Linked DNA regions of Corallococcus caeni. Each later gene encodes a partner of the first gene's protein in a complex. Links are inferred from orthologs where the notes say so. Each region holds a gene or a part of one and is shown on either strand. Other genes may lie near its edges.

Evidence for each region. Proteins that work in one complex are often made in the same cells at the same time.
Region 2: the proteins of uvrA (region 1) and mfd are in contact, whole or in part, in a crystal structure (PDB 4DFC), measured with the Escherichia coli proteins. The link is inferred for Corallococcus caeni from one-to-one orthologs.

What each region holds. Positions count from the first base shown.
Region 1 is NZ_BTTW01000001.1:505,806-509,954, reverse strand. Bases 265-3,708 are described here. They hold uvrA (excinuclease ABC subunit UvrA), read right to left. Parts: upstream 3,339-3,708; coding sequence 465-3,338; downstream 265-464. Other genes in these bases: AABA78_RS02115 (FadR/GntR family transcriptional regulator), read left to right, coding at 265-526. Outside these bases: more of AABA78_RS02115, read left to right, coding at 1-264; AABA78_RS02105 (choice-of-anchor D domain-containing protein), read left to right, coding at 3,757-4,149. UniProt on the Escherichia coli protein: The UvrABC repair system catalyzes the recognition and processing of DNA lesions. UvrA is an ATPase and a DNA-binding protein. A damage recognition complex composed of 2 UvrA and 2 UvrB subunits scans DNA for abnormalities.
Region 2 is NZ_BTTW01000005.1:116,830-121,355, reverse strand. Bases 353-4,526 are described here. They hold mfd (transcription-repair coupling factor), read right to left. Parts: upstream 4,138-4,526; coding sequence 553-4,137; downstream 353-552. Other genes in these bases: AABA78_RS21870 (pilus assembly FimT family protein), read right to left, coding at 4,308-4,526; AABA78_RS21880 (DUF2652 domain-containing protein), read right to left, coding at 353-516. In the rest of the region: more of AABA78_RS21880, read right to left, coding at 1-352. UniProt on the Escherichia coli protein: Couples transcription and DNA repair by recognizing RNA polymerase (RNAP) stalled at DNA lesions. Mediates ATP-dependent release of RNAP and its truncated transcript from the DNA, and recruitment of nucleotide excision repair machinery to the damaged site.

The DNA of each region.
Region 1 (4,149 bases):
CCTGCGCCAGTGGGCCAGGTGCGCGACGCACGCCCTGAGCGATCGCGACGCGCAGACGCTTCAGCAACAGCTGCCGGCCCTGCTGAAGACATGCGATGAGGGCGTGCTCAACCAGTTCGCGCCAGTCCCCCAGGAGACTGTGTCTCCCGAGGTTCACCACGCCCAACAGTGCGTCTGCGGGGCTTCAGCGTCAGTCCCCTACGAGGCCGGTCCTCTTGAGGCACGCCCCTTCGTCGAGGAGCGTGACCTTGGAACCCTCGCACCAGCCGCCGAGCCTACCGAGGCGCAGCTGCTTCCATCCGTTCCGGAGCGTCATCACGGCGAACCTGATGGTGACTGCGTCCGGGAGGCGTGCCTTCAGCCCGGACCTCAGGACCCGCCCCCAGCCATGACCGGACCGGAGGGCTGCGCTCCTGGGGCTGCTTCCTTGCCCACAGCCCGGGAGCCACCTGCTTCGTGCAGACTCAGGCCGCGTCCACGCGCTTGCCGATGCGGGCCCGGCGCGCCTTGCCCAGCACGTGCTTGAGGTATCGGCCGGTGTGGCTGGCCTCCACCTTCGCGACGTCCTCCGGCGTGCCGGTGGCCAGGATGTTGCCGCCGCCCGAGCCGCCCTCCGGCCCCAGGTCGATGAGCCAGTCCGCGCTCTTGATGACGTCCAGGTTGTGCTCGATGACGAGCACGCTGTTGCCCGCCTCCACCAGCCGGTTGAGCACGGACAGGAGCTTGCGGATGTCCTCGAAGTGCAGGCCCGTGGTGGGCTCGTCCAGGATGTAGAGCGTGCGGCCGGTGGCCACGCGCGCCAGCTCGCGCGCCAGCTTGATGCGCTGCGCTTCGCCGCCGGACAGGGTGGGGGAGGGCTGGCCCAGCCGCAGGTAGCCCAGGCCCACGTCGGTGAGCGTGGTGAGGACGCGCAGGATGTCCTTGTGCGCGCCGAAGTGGTCCACCGCCTCGCGCACGCTCAGGTCCAGCGTCTCCGCGATGTTCTTGCCCTTGTAGCGCACGCGCAGCGTCGCTTCGTTGAAGCGCTTGCCGTTGCACACCTCGCAGGGGACGTAGACGTCCGCCAGGAAGTGCATCTCCACCAGCTTCACTCCGTCGCCCTCGCACGCCTCGCAGCGGCCGCCCTTGATGTTGAAGCTGAAGCGGCCCGGGCCATAGCCGAAGGTGCGCGCCTCCGGCGTCATCGCGAAGACCTCACGGATGGCGTCGAACACCTTGGTGTACGTCGCCGGGTTGCTGCGCGGCGTGCGGCCAATGGGCCGCTGGTCGATGTCGATGACCTTGTCCAGGTGCTCCAGGCCCTTGATGGACTTGTGCTTGCCCATGGGCTCGCGGCTCTCGTAGAGCGCGCGCGCCAGGGCCGGGTAGAGGATCTCGTTGATCAGCGTTGACTTGCCCGCGCCGGACACGCCCGTGACGGCCGTGAAGATGCCCAGCGGGATGTCCGCGTCCACGTTCCTCAGGTTGTTCTCCGTCGCGCCCACGATGGAGATCTGATGCTTGGGGTTGGGCTTGCGGCGCGTCTCCGGGATCTCAATCTCCTGGCGCCCGGACAGGTACGCCCCGGTGAGGCTGTTCTCGTCCGCCATCACCTGCCTGGGCGTGCCCTGGGACACCACCTGTCCACCCAGCTCGCCCGCGCCGGGGCCGAAGTCCACCAGGTAGTCCGCCTCCTCCATCGTCTCCTCGTCGTGCTCCACGACGATGACGGAGTTGCCCAGGTCGCGCAGCCGCTTGAGCGTGGACAGCAGCTTGCCGTTGTCGCGCTGGTGCAGGCCGATGGAGGGCTCATCCAGGATGTAGATGACGCCCGTCAGCTCGCTGCCCATCTGCGACGCCAGCCGGATGCGCTGGCTCTCACCGCCGGACAGCGTGGACGCCGTGCGGTCCAGCGTGAGGTAGCCCAGGCCCACGTCCACCAGGAAGGACAGGCGGCTGCGGATCTCCTTGAGCAGCTCCTGGGCGATCTTCTCCTCCTGCGCGCTCAGGCCCATCTGCGTGAGGAAGGTGCGCGCCTCCGTGATGGTCATGCGGCTCAACTCCACCAGCGTGCGCTGGTGCACCTTCACCGCGCGGCTCTCCGGACGCAGGCGCTCGCCCTTGCAGGACGGGCAGGGCTTGTCGCTGAAGTAGCGCTGGAGCTCCGTCTTGCGCGCCTCCGACGTCGTCGTCTTGAAGTTGCGCATGGTGCGGGCGAGCAGGCCCTCCCACTCCATGTCGTACTGGCCGTTGTCGCCCCACTGCACGGTGAAGGACTTGCCCTTCGCGCCGTTCATCAGGACGTCCTTCTCCCGCTTGGACAGCTTCGCGTACGGGACGTCCAAATCAATCTTGAACGCGGTCGCCAGGCTCTCCACGAAGTCCGCCGTCCAGCCCTCGCCGCGGTTCATGCCGCTGGCCCACGGTTCAATCGCGCCGTCGCGGATGCTGCGGCTCTGGTCCGGCACCAGCAGGTCCGCGTCCATCTCCGGACGCGTGCCCAGGCCGTTGCAGTCCGTGCACATGCCCAGCGGGTTGTTGAAGGAGAACGACGCGGGCGTGAGGTCCCCGAAGGACAGGCCGCACGCGGGGCACGCGTTCAGCTCGCTCATCACGCGGTCGGACGCGAGCGTGCCCTTCTCATCCGTGATGATGAGCGTGCCCTTGCCCTCGCGCAGCGCGGTCTCCACGGAGTCCGTCAGGCGCGTGCGCAGGTCCGGCTTCAACACCAGGCGGTCGATGATGAGCGCGATGTCGTGCTTGGACTTCTTGTCCAGTTCGATGCGCTCCTCCAATTCGCGCACCTTCCCGTCCACGCGCGCGCGGGAGAAGCCGCGCTTCTGCGCCTCCGCCAGCAGGTCCTTGTGCTCGCCCTTGCGGTTCGTGACGATGGGCGCCAGCACCTGGAGCTTGGTGCCCGCGGGCAGCTTCATGATCTCATCGACGATCTGCTGCGCGCTCTGCTTGCCCACCTTGCGGCCGCAGTTGGGGCAGTGCTGCACGCCGATGGAGGCGTAGAGCACGCGCAGGTAGTCGTGCACCTCCGTGACGGTGCCCACCGTGGAGCGCGGGTTGTTGCTGGCCGCCTTCTGCTCGATGGAGATGGTGGGCGACAGGCCGCGCAGCGTGTCGTAGCGGGGCTTCTCCATCTGCCCCAGGAACTGGCGCGCGTAGGAGGAAAGGCTCTCCACGTAGCGGCGCTGCCCTTCGGCGTAGAGCGTGTCGAACGCGAGCGAGCTCTTGCCGGAGCCCGACACGCCGGTGAACACCACGAGCTTCTTCTTCGGGATGTCCAGGGAGACGGTCTTGAGGTTGTGCTCCCTGGCTCCACGGATGGAAATGACGTCGGGCTCGGACATGGGGGCGCGCTTTATCACTGAAAGGGTGTTCCGGTGCACGCAAAGGCGCACGCCCGGAGCGGTTCTGAAGCAACACCCGGGAAGCCCGCCCGCATCCCCCGGCCAGACGGGCACGCGGCCGTCCTGCGCGCTCCACTCATCCCTGCTGGAAGTCGCACGGCCCCCGAGGGTGAGGGGTCGGTGTGGCATCGACCGTTTGTGAAGCTTTTGCAGTCGCTTCCACGAAACGTCGAATCTCCTGTTTTACCCGTTAAGGCCCGCATCCCAACGTGGGCGCCTGTTTGCCGTGTTGGCGGCGCGACGGCGCCTCGTTGGGACGTTCAGGCACCAGGGTTGCACCTTTCCACGACGACCGGATCCACGTGCAGGGCTGTGTGGGGGGACACCGGTGCCGTGTGTAGGAAGGACGAGACTCTGTATGCGTGGACTCCGATGGTTGGTGTTGGCGGTGGCGGTGGCGGCGGGGACGGCGTGTGAGCGACCCACTTCACAGCAGGCACGCACGGGGTTCGCCGCGCGGCCGGAGCTCCTGGAGTTCGGCGCCGCCGCGGTGGGCCGCACCAAGGCGATGAAGCTGCGGCTGGCGAACGAGGGGCGCGCGTCGTACCGCGTGGAGGGGGCGCGCTCGTCGCTGCCCAACGTGAGCGTCCCCGCGTTCGAGCCCTTCACGCTGACGGCCGGCGCGGAGCACGAGATTGAAGTGCGCTTCACGCCCGACGTGGAGGGCGCGGTGCAGGGGCAGCTGGAGTTGATGACCGACGCGTCCGGCGGCGCGGCGGCGCAGGTGCCCGTCAGCGGGCGCGGCGTGAAG
Region 2 (4,526 bases), on another replicon or contig:
GTGCTCCAGCCCCTGGCTGAGCTTACGCAGCTCCGGCTCCAGGCCCTGGTGCACCGCGTCCGTCATCAGGACGTACTCGGACACGGGCACGTCGTTCTTCAGCATCCGGTGCACCAGGATGACGTCCACCCCCGCCAGCTCCGTGAGGTGCTTCACCTTCTGGAAGGCCACCTCCCCGGCGTGGGCCACGAACTTGAGCGTCAGGGCGCCCACCTGCGTGCACCCGTCACACCGGCACATGCGGTCGATGACGAGCTGCTCCTTGCGGGCCAGGAAGGCCCGGCGGATGGCCGCGACCTGCCGGGCCACCGGCGTGACGTCGTCGCCCACGGCGTAGAAGAAGGCCGCGTCGCCTTCCAGCTTCGCCAGCTTGAACCGGCCGGACGCGTCGATGACGGCCTCCAGCAGCTGCGCCACCGTGTCCTGCGCGTGCGCGAGGCCGAAGCGGTGCTGCCGCATGAAGCGCGTGTAGCCGCCGATGTCCGCGATGAGCAACAGCGCCTTCTCAATCGCCATTCGGCGGCCAGCCTAGCTGAAGTCCCCCCGCGTGCGTCAGTGCCGGGGCAGCGCGCAGGTGCCCACGTCGCGCAGCAGCTTGTGCGCCTCCGCCAGCAGCGCGTGCCCCTTCACCTCCGCGGGCACGCGCGCGATGAGCTTCATGTCCGGCGTCAGCCGGTAGAAGCCCTTGGAGCGCTGCACCAGCCCCGCCACCTTCGCGCCGTCCAGCAGCGCGTCGCCGCCCAGCGCCAGGGACAGCCGGCCGGGGCCCGCCTCCAGCGCGCGCAGCCGCAGCTCGCGCATGTCGATCTTGAGGAGCGTCACCTCGGAGAGGGCGTCCACCTCGTCGGGCGCCTCGCCGTAGCGGTCCACCAGCTCCGCGCGCAGGTCCGTCACCTCGTCCGGGTGGCTGGCCTGGCTGAAGCGCTTGTAGAACACCAGCCGCTGGTGCACGTCCGCCACGTAGTCGTCGGGGATGAGCGCCGGCATGGGCAGGTTGATGTCCGGCTCCACGTGCACCTTGGGCGGCATGCCCTGGAGCTCCGCGACGGCCTCCTCCATCAGCTGCGCGTACAGGTCGAAGCCGATCTCCGCGATGGCGCCGGACTGCTTCTCACCCAGCAGGTTGCCCGCGCCGCGGATCTCCAGGTCGTGGCTGGCGATGGAGAAGCCCGCGCCCAGCTCCGTGAAGTTCTGGAGCACCTCCAGGCGCCGCTGCGCGTCCTTCGTCACCGGCCGGCGCGTGGGCACCAGCAGGTACGCGTACGCGCGCTCCTTGCTGCGGCCCACGCGTCCGCGCAGCTGGTAGAGCTGCGCCAGGCCGAACTGGTCCGCGCGGTTGACGATCATCGTGTTGGCGCTGGAGATGTCGATGCCGCTCTCGATGATGCTCGTGCACAGCAGCACCTGGAACTTGTGCTCCGTGAACTGGAGCATCACCTTCTCCAGCTGCCCCTCGCCCATCTGGCCGTGCGCCACGCCGATGGAGACGTTGGGCAGCAGCTTCCTCAGCTCCTGCTCCATGGAGGGCAGGGATTCCACGCGGTTGTGCACGAAGAAGACCTGGCCGCCCCGGGCGATCTCCCGCTCGACGGCCTCCTTGATGGCGGCCTCGTCGTACTTCATCACGAAGGTGCGGATGGCCCGGCGGTCCTGCGGCGGCGTGGCGATGATGCTCATGTCGCGCACGCCGGACATGCTCATGTGCAGCGTGCGGGGAATGGGCGTCGCCGTCAGCGTCAGCACGTCCACCTGTGTGCGCAGCCGCTTGAGGGCCTCCTTCTGCTTCACGCCGAAGCGCTGCTCCTCGTCCACCACCAGGAGCCCCAGGTCCTTGAAGGACACGTCGCCCGCCAGCAGCTTGTGCGTGCCGATGACGATGTCGACCTTGCCCTCCTTGGCGCGGCGGAGGATGTCGCGGATCTCCGGCGGCTTGCGGATGCCGGAGATCACCTCCACCGTGACGGGGTAGTCCTTGAAGCGCTTCTTGAACGAATGGAAGTGCTGCTGCGCCAGCACCGTGGTGGGCACCAGCACCGCCACCTGCTTGCGGTCCAGCGTGGCCTTGAAGGCGGCGCGCATGGCCACCTCCGTCTTGCCGTAGCCCACGTCGCCGCAGACGAGCCGGTCCATTGGCTGCGCCTTCTGCATGTCCGCGAGCACGTCCTCGATGGCCTTCGCCTGGTCCGGCGTCTCGTCGAACTCGAAGTCCGCCTCGAACTGGGCGAAGTAGCGGTCCGGCGGCGCGAACGCGTAGCCCGGGTGCGCCTTGCGCGCGGCGGCCATCTGCAGGAGCTCCGCCGCCATCTTGAGCAGCTGCTCCTTGACGCGCTTCTTCGTCTTCTCCCAGCTCGTCGTGCCCAGCTTGTCCAGCTGGACCTTCTCCGGGTCCCCGCCGGTGAACTTCTGGATGAGCCGCATGCGGCCCACCGGCAGGTAGATTTTATCCCGCCCCGCGTACTCCAGGACGAGGAAGTCCCCCGGCACGCCCTGCACCTCCATCTTCGTCAGGCCCGCGTAGCGCCCGATGCCGAAGTCGGTGTGGACGATGAGGTCGCCTTCCTTCAGGTCCTTGAAGCCCGCGGCGAACGCGTCCAGCTTCTTGCTGCGCTTGACGCGGCGGCGCGAGCGGACGCCGAAAATCTCTTCGTCCGCCAGCACCGCCAGCCGGCCTTCGGGGTCGGTGAAGCCGTGGCTCACCTCGCCGGTGAACAGGTGCGCCCATATTGCCGGCTCATAGAGCTTCGCCGGGTCCTGCAGCGGCTCTGTGTGCACCTTCACCATCACGGAGCGGTCCAGCAAGAGCCGCTTGAGCCGGTCCGCCTGGCTGAGCGTGCCGCACGCCACCGCGCACGCCACGCCGGTGTCACGCCAGCGCTGGAGCCGCTCCACCAGCGGGGTGAGGGCGCCCTCCTCACCGTGGTGCGCGAGGATGGCCTCGCGCAGGTCCTGCGTCGTGCCGAAGGTGAAGGCCACGGGCGCTTCGGACTGCGAGAGCGACAGGCCTCCGCCCTCCACCACGCGCAGGGCCTTGAGGCCCGCCGCCACGCCCTCGCGCGTGAGGAAGTGGTGCTCCGGCGGGTAGGTGAGGTCCTGGCGCGCGTCCGCCTCCTCCACGCCCTTGGCCAGCTCCGCCCACAGCTCCTCCAGCGCGCGGTCCAGCCCCACCGGGTCGTCCAGGTAGACGACGGGCTCCGGGGCCCACGCGCGCAGGTAGTCGAACACCGTGGCCAGGCCGCCCTCGAAGAAGCCGGGCAGCAGCCCCTCCAGGCCGAAGCCGGGCAGGCCTTCCCGCAGCGCGTCCAGCCGCTCGCGCAGCTTGATGGTGGGCAGGTTGATGCGGTCCGCCACCGCGCGGGCGGCGGCCTCGGCGCGCGGGCGGGTGTCGTCGGTGAGCAGCAGCTCGCGCGCGGGCACCAGGTCCACGGTCTTGAGCGCGTCCACGGTGCGCTGCGACTCCGGGTCGAAGACGCGGATGGACTCGATGGTGTCCCCGAAGAACTCCAGGCGCACCGGCCGCTCGTACAGCGGGCTGAAGACGTCCAGCAGGCCGCCGCGCACGCTGAAGGTGCCCTTGTCCTCCACCAGCGGGCTGTTCTGGTAGCCCATCAGCGAGAGCTTCCGCGCCAGCGAGTCGCGGTCGAAGTCCTGGCCCACCTCCACGCGCTGGGCCAGCCCCTCCATCACCGCCAGCGGCAGCACGCGGCGGTGCAGCGCGCGCAAGGACAGCACCAGCGCGGGGAACGGCGTGCCGCGCGCCAGGTGGAACAGCGCGCCCAGCCGCTCCGTGATGGGGCCCGCCTCCGGCGACAGCTCGTCGTACGGGAGCACCTCGTCCGCGGGCAGGCGCAGCACGCGGGGCTCCAGCAGGCTGCCGGTGCCGCCCAGGAAGAAGGCCAGGTCGTGCGCGAGCGCATCCGCCGCCTCTTCATCCGCGGCCACGCACACCAGGGGCGCGCGCAGCTCGCGGTGCAGGCGGGCGAGCAGGTGGCCGCGCGCCGCGCCCTTCACCCCCTGCGTCCGCGCACGGTGCCCCGCGCGCAGGGAGGCCAGGAGCCGGGCGAAGGCGTCACCGGAGGGAGGGGGAGCGCCGCCGGGCCAGGAGGTGCCGTCGGATTTCGGGGGGAGGGAGGTATCCATTCGAGGGCCCGTGTGGGGGCCCTCGGCTAATTAGGGTGCGCCCTGTCCCAAATCAACGCTGGATGCGGTCACGTGTCGGGTCCATGGGAGCCGGGGCACGGCCGCCAGGCGGGGAGGCTCACGCGCGCCCGGGACACACGAGGGTCCCCGGGCGCGCGCAAGTCACAGCCTCAGGGCACCGCGCACGCCGTCGCCAGCCGCACGTCCTTGCGGCTGGTGTCGCTGGTGGTGGCCGCCAACGAGTCGCAGTCCATCACGCTGGACAGGCCCGTCAGCGGCTCCACCATCAGCACGCTCTTGGCGCGGTTGGAGGTGAAGCGGAACTGGATGGCACCGTCCGTTGGCGCCGCCGCCGCGACGAGCGCGGGCTGGCCGAGCTTGCCCTGCAT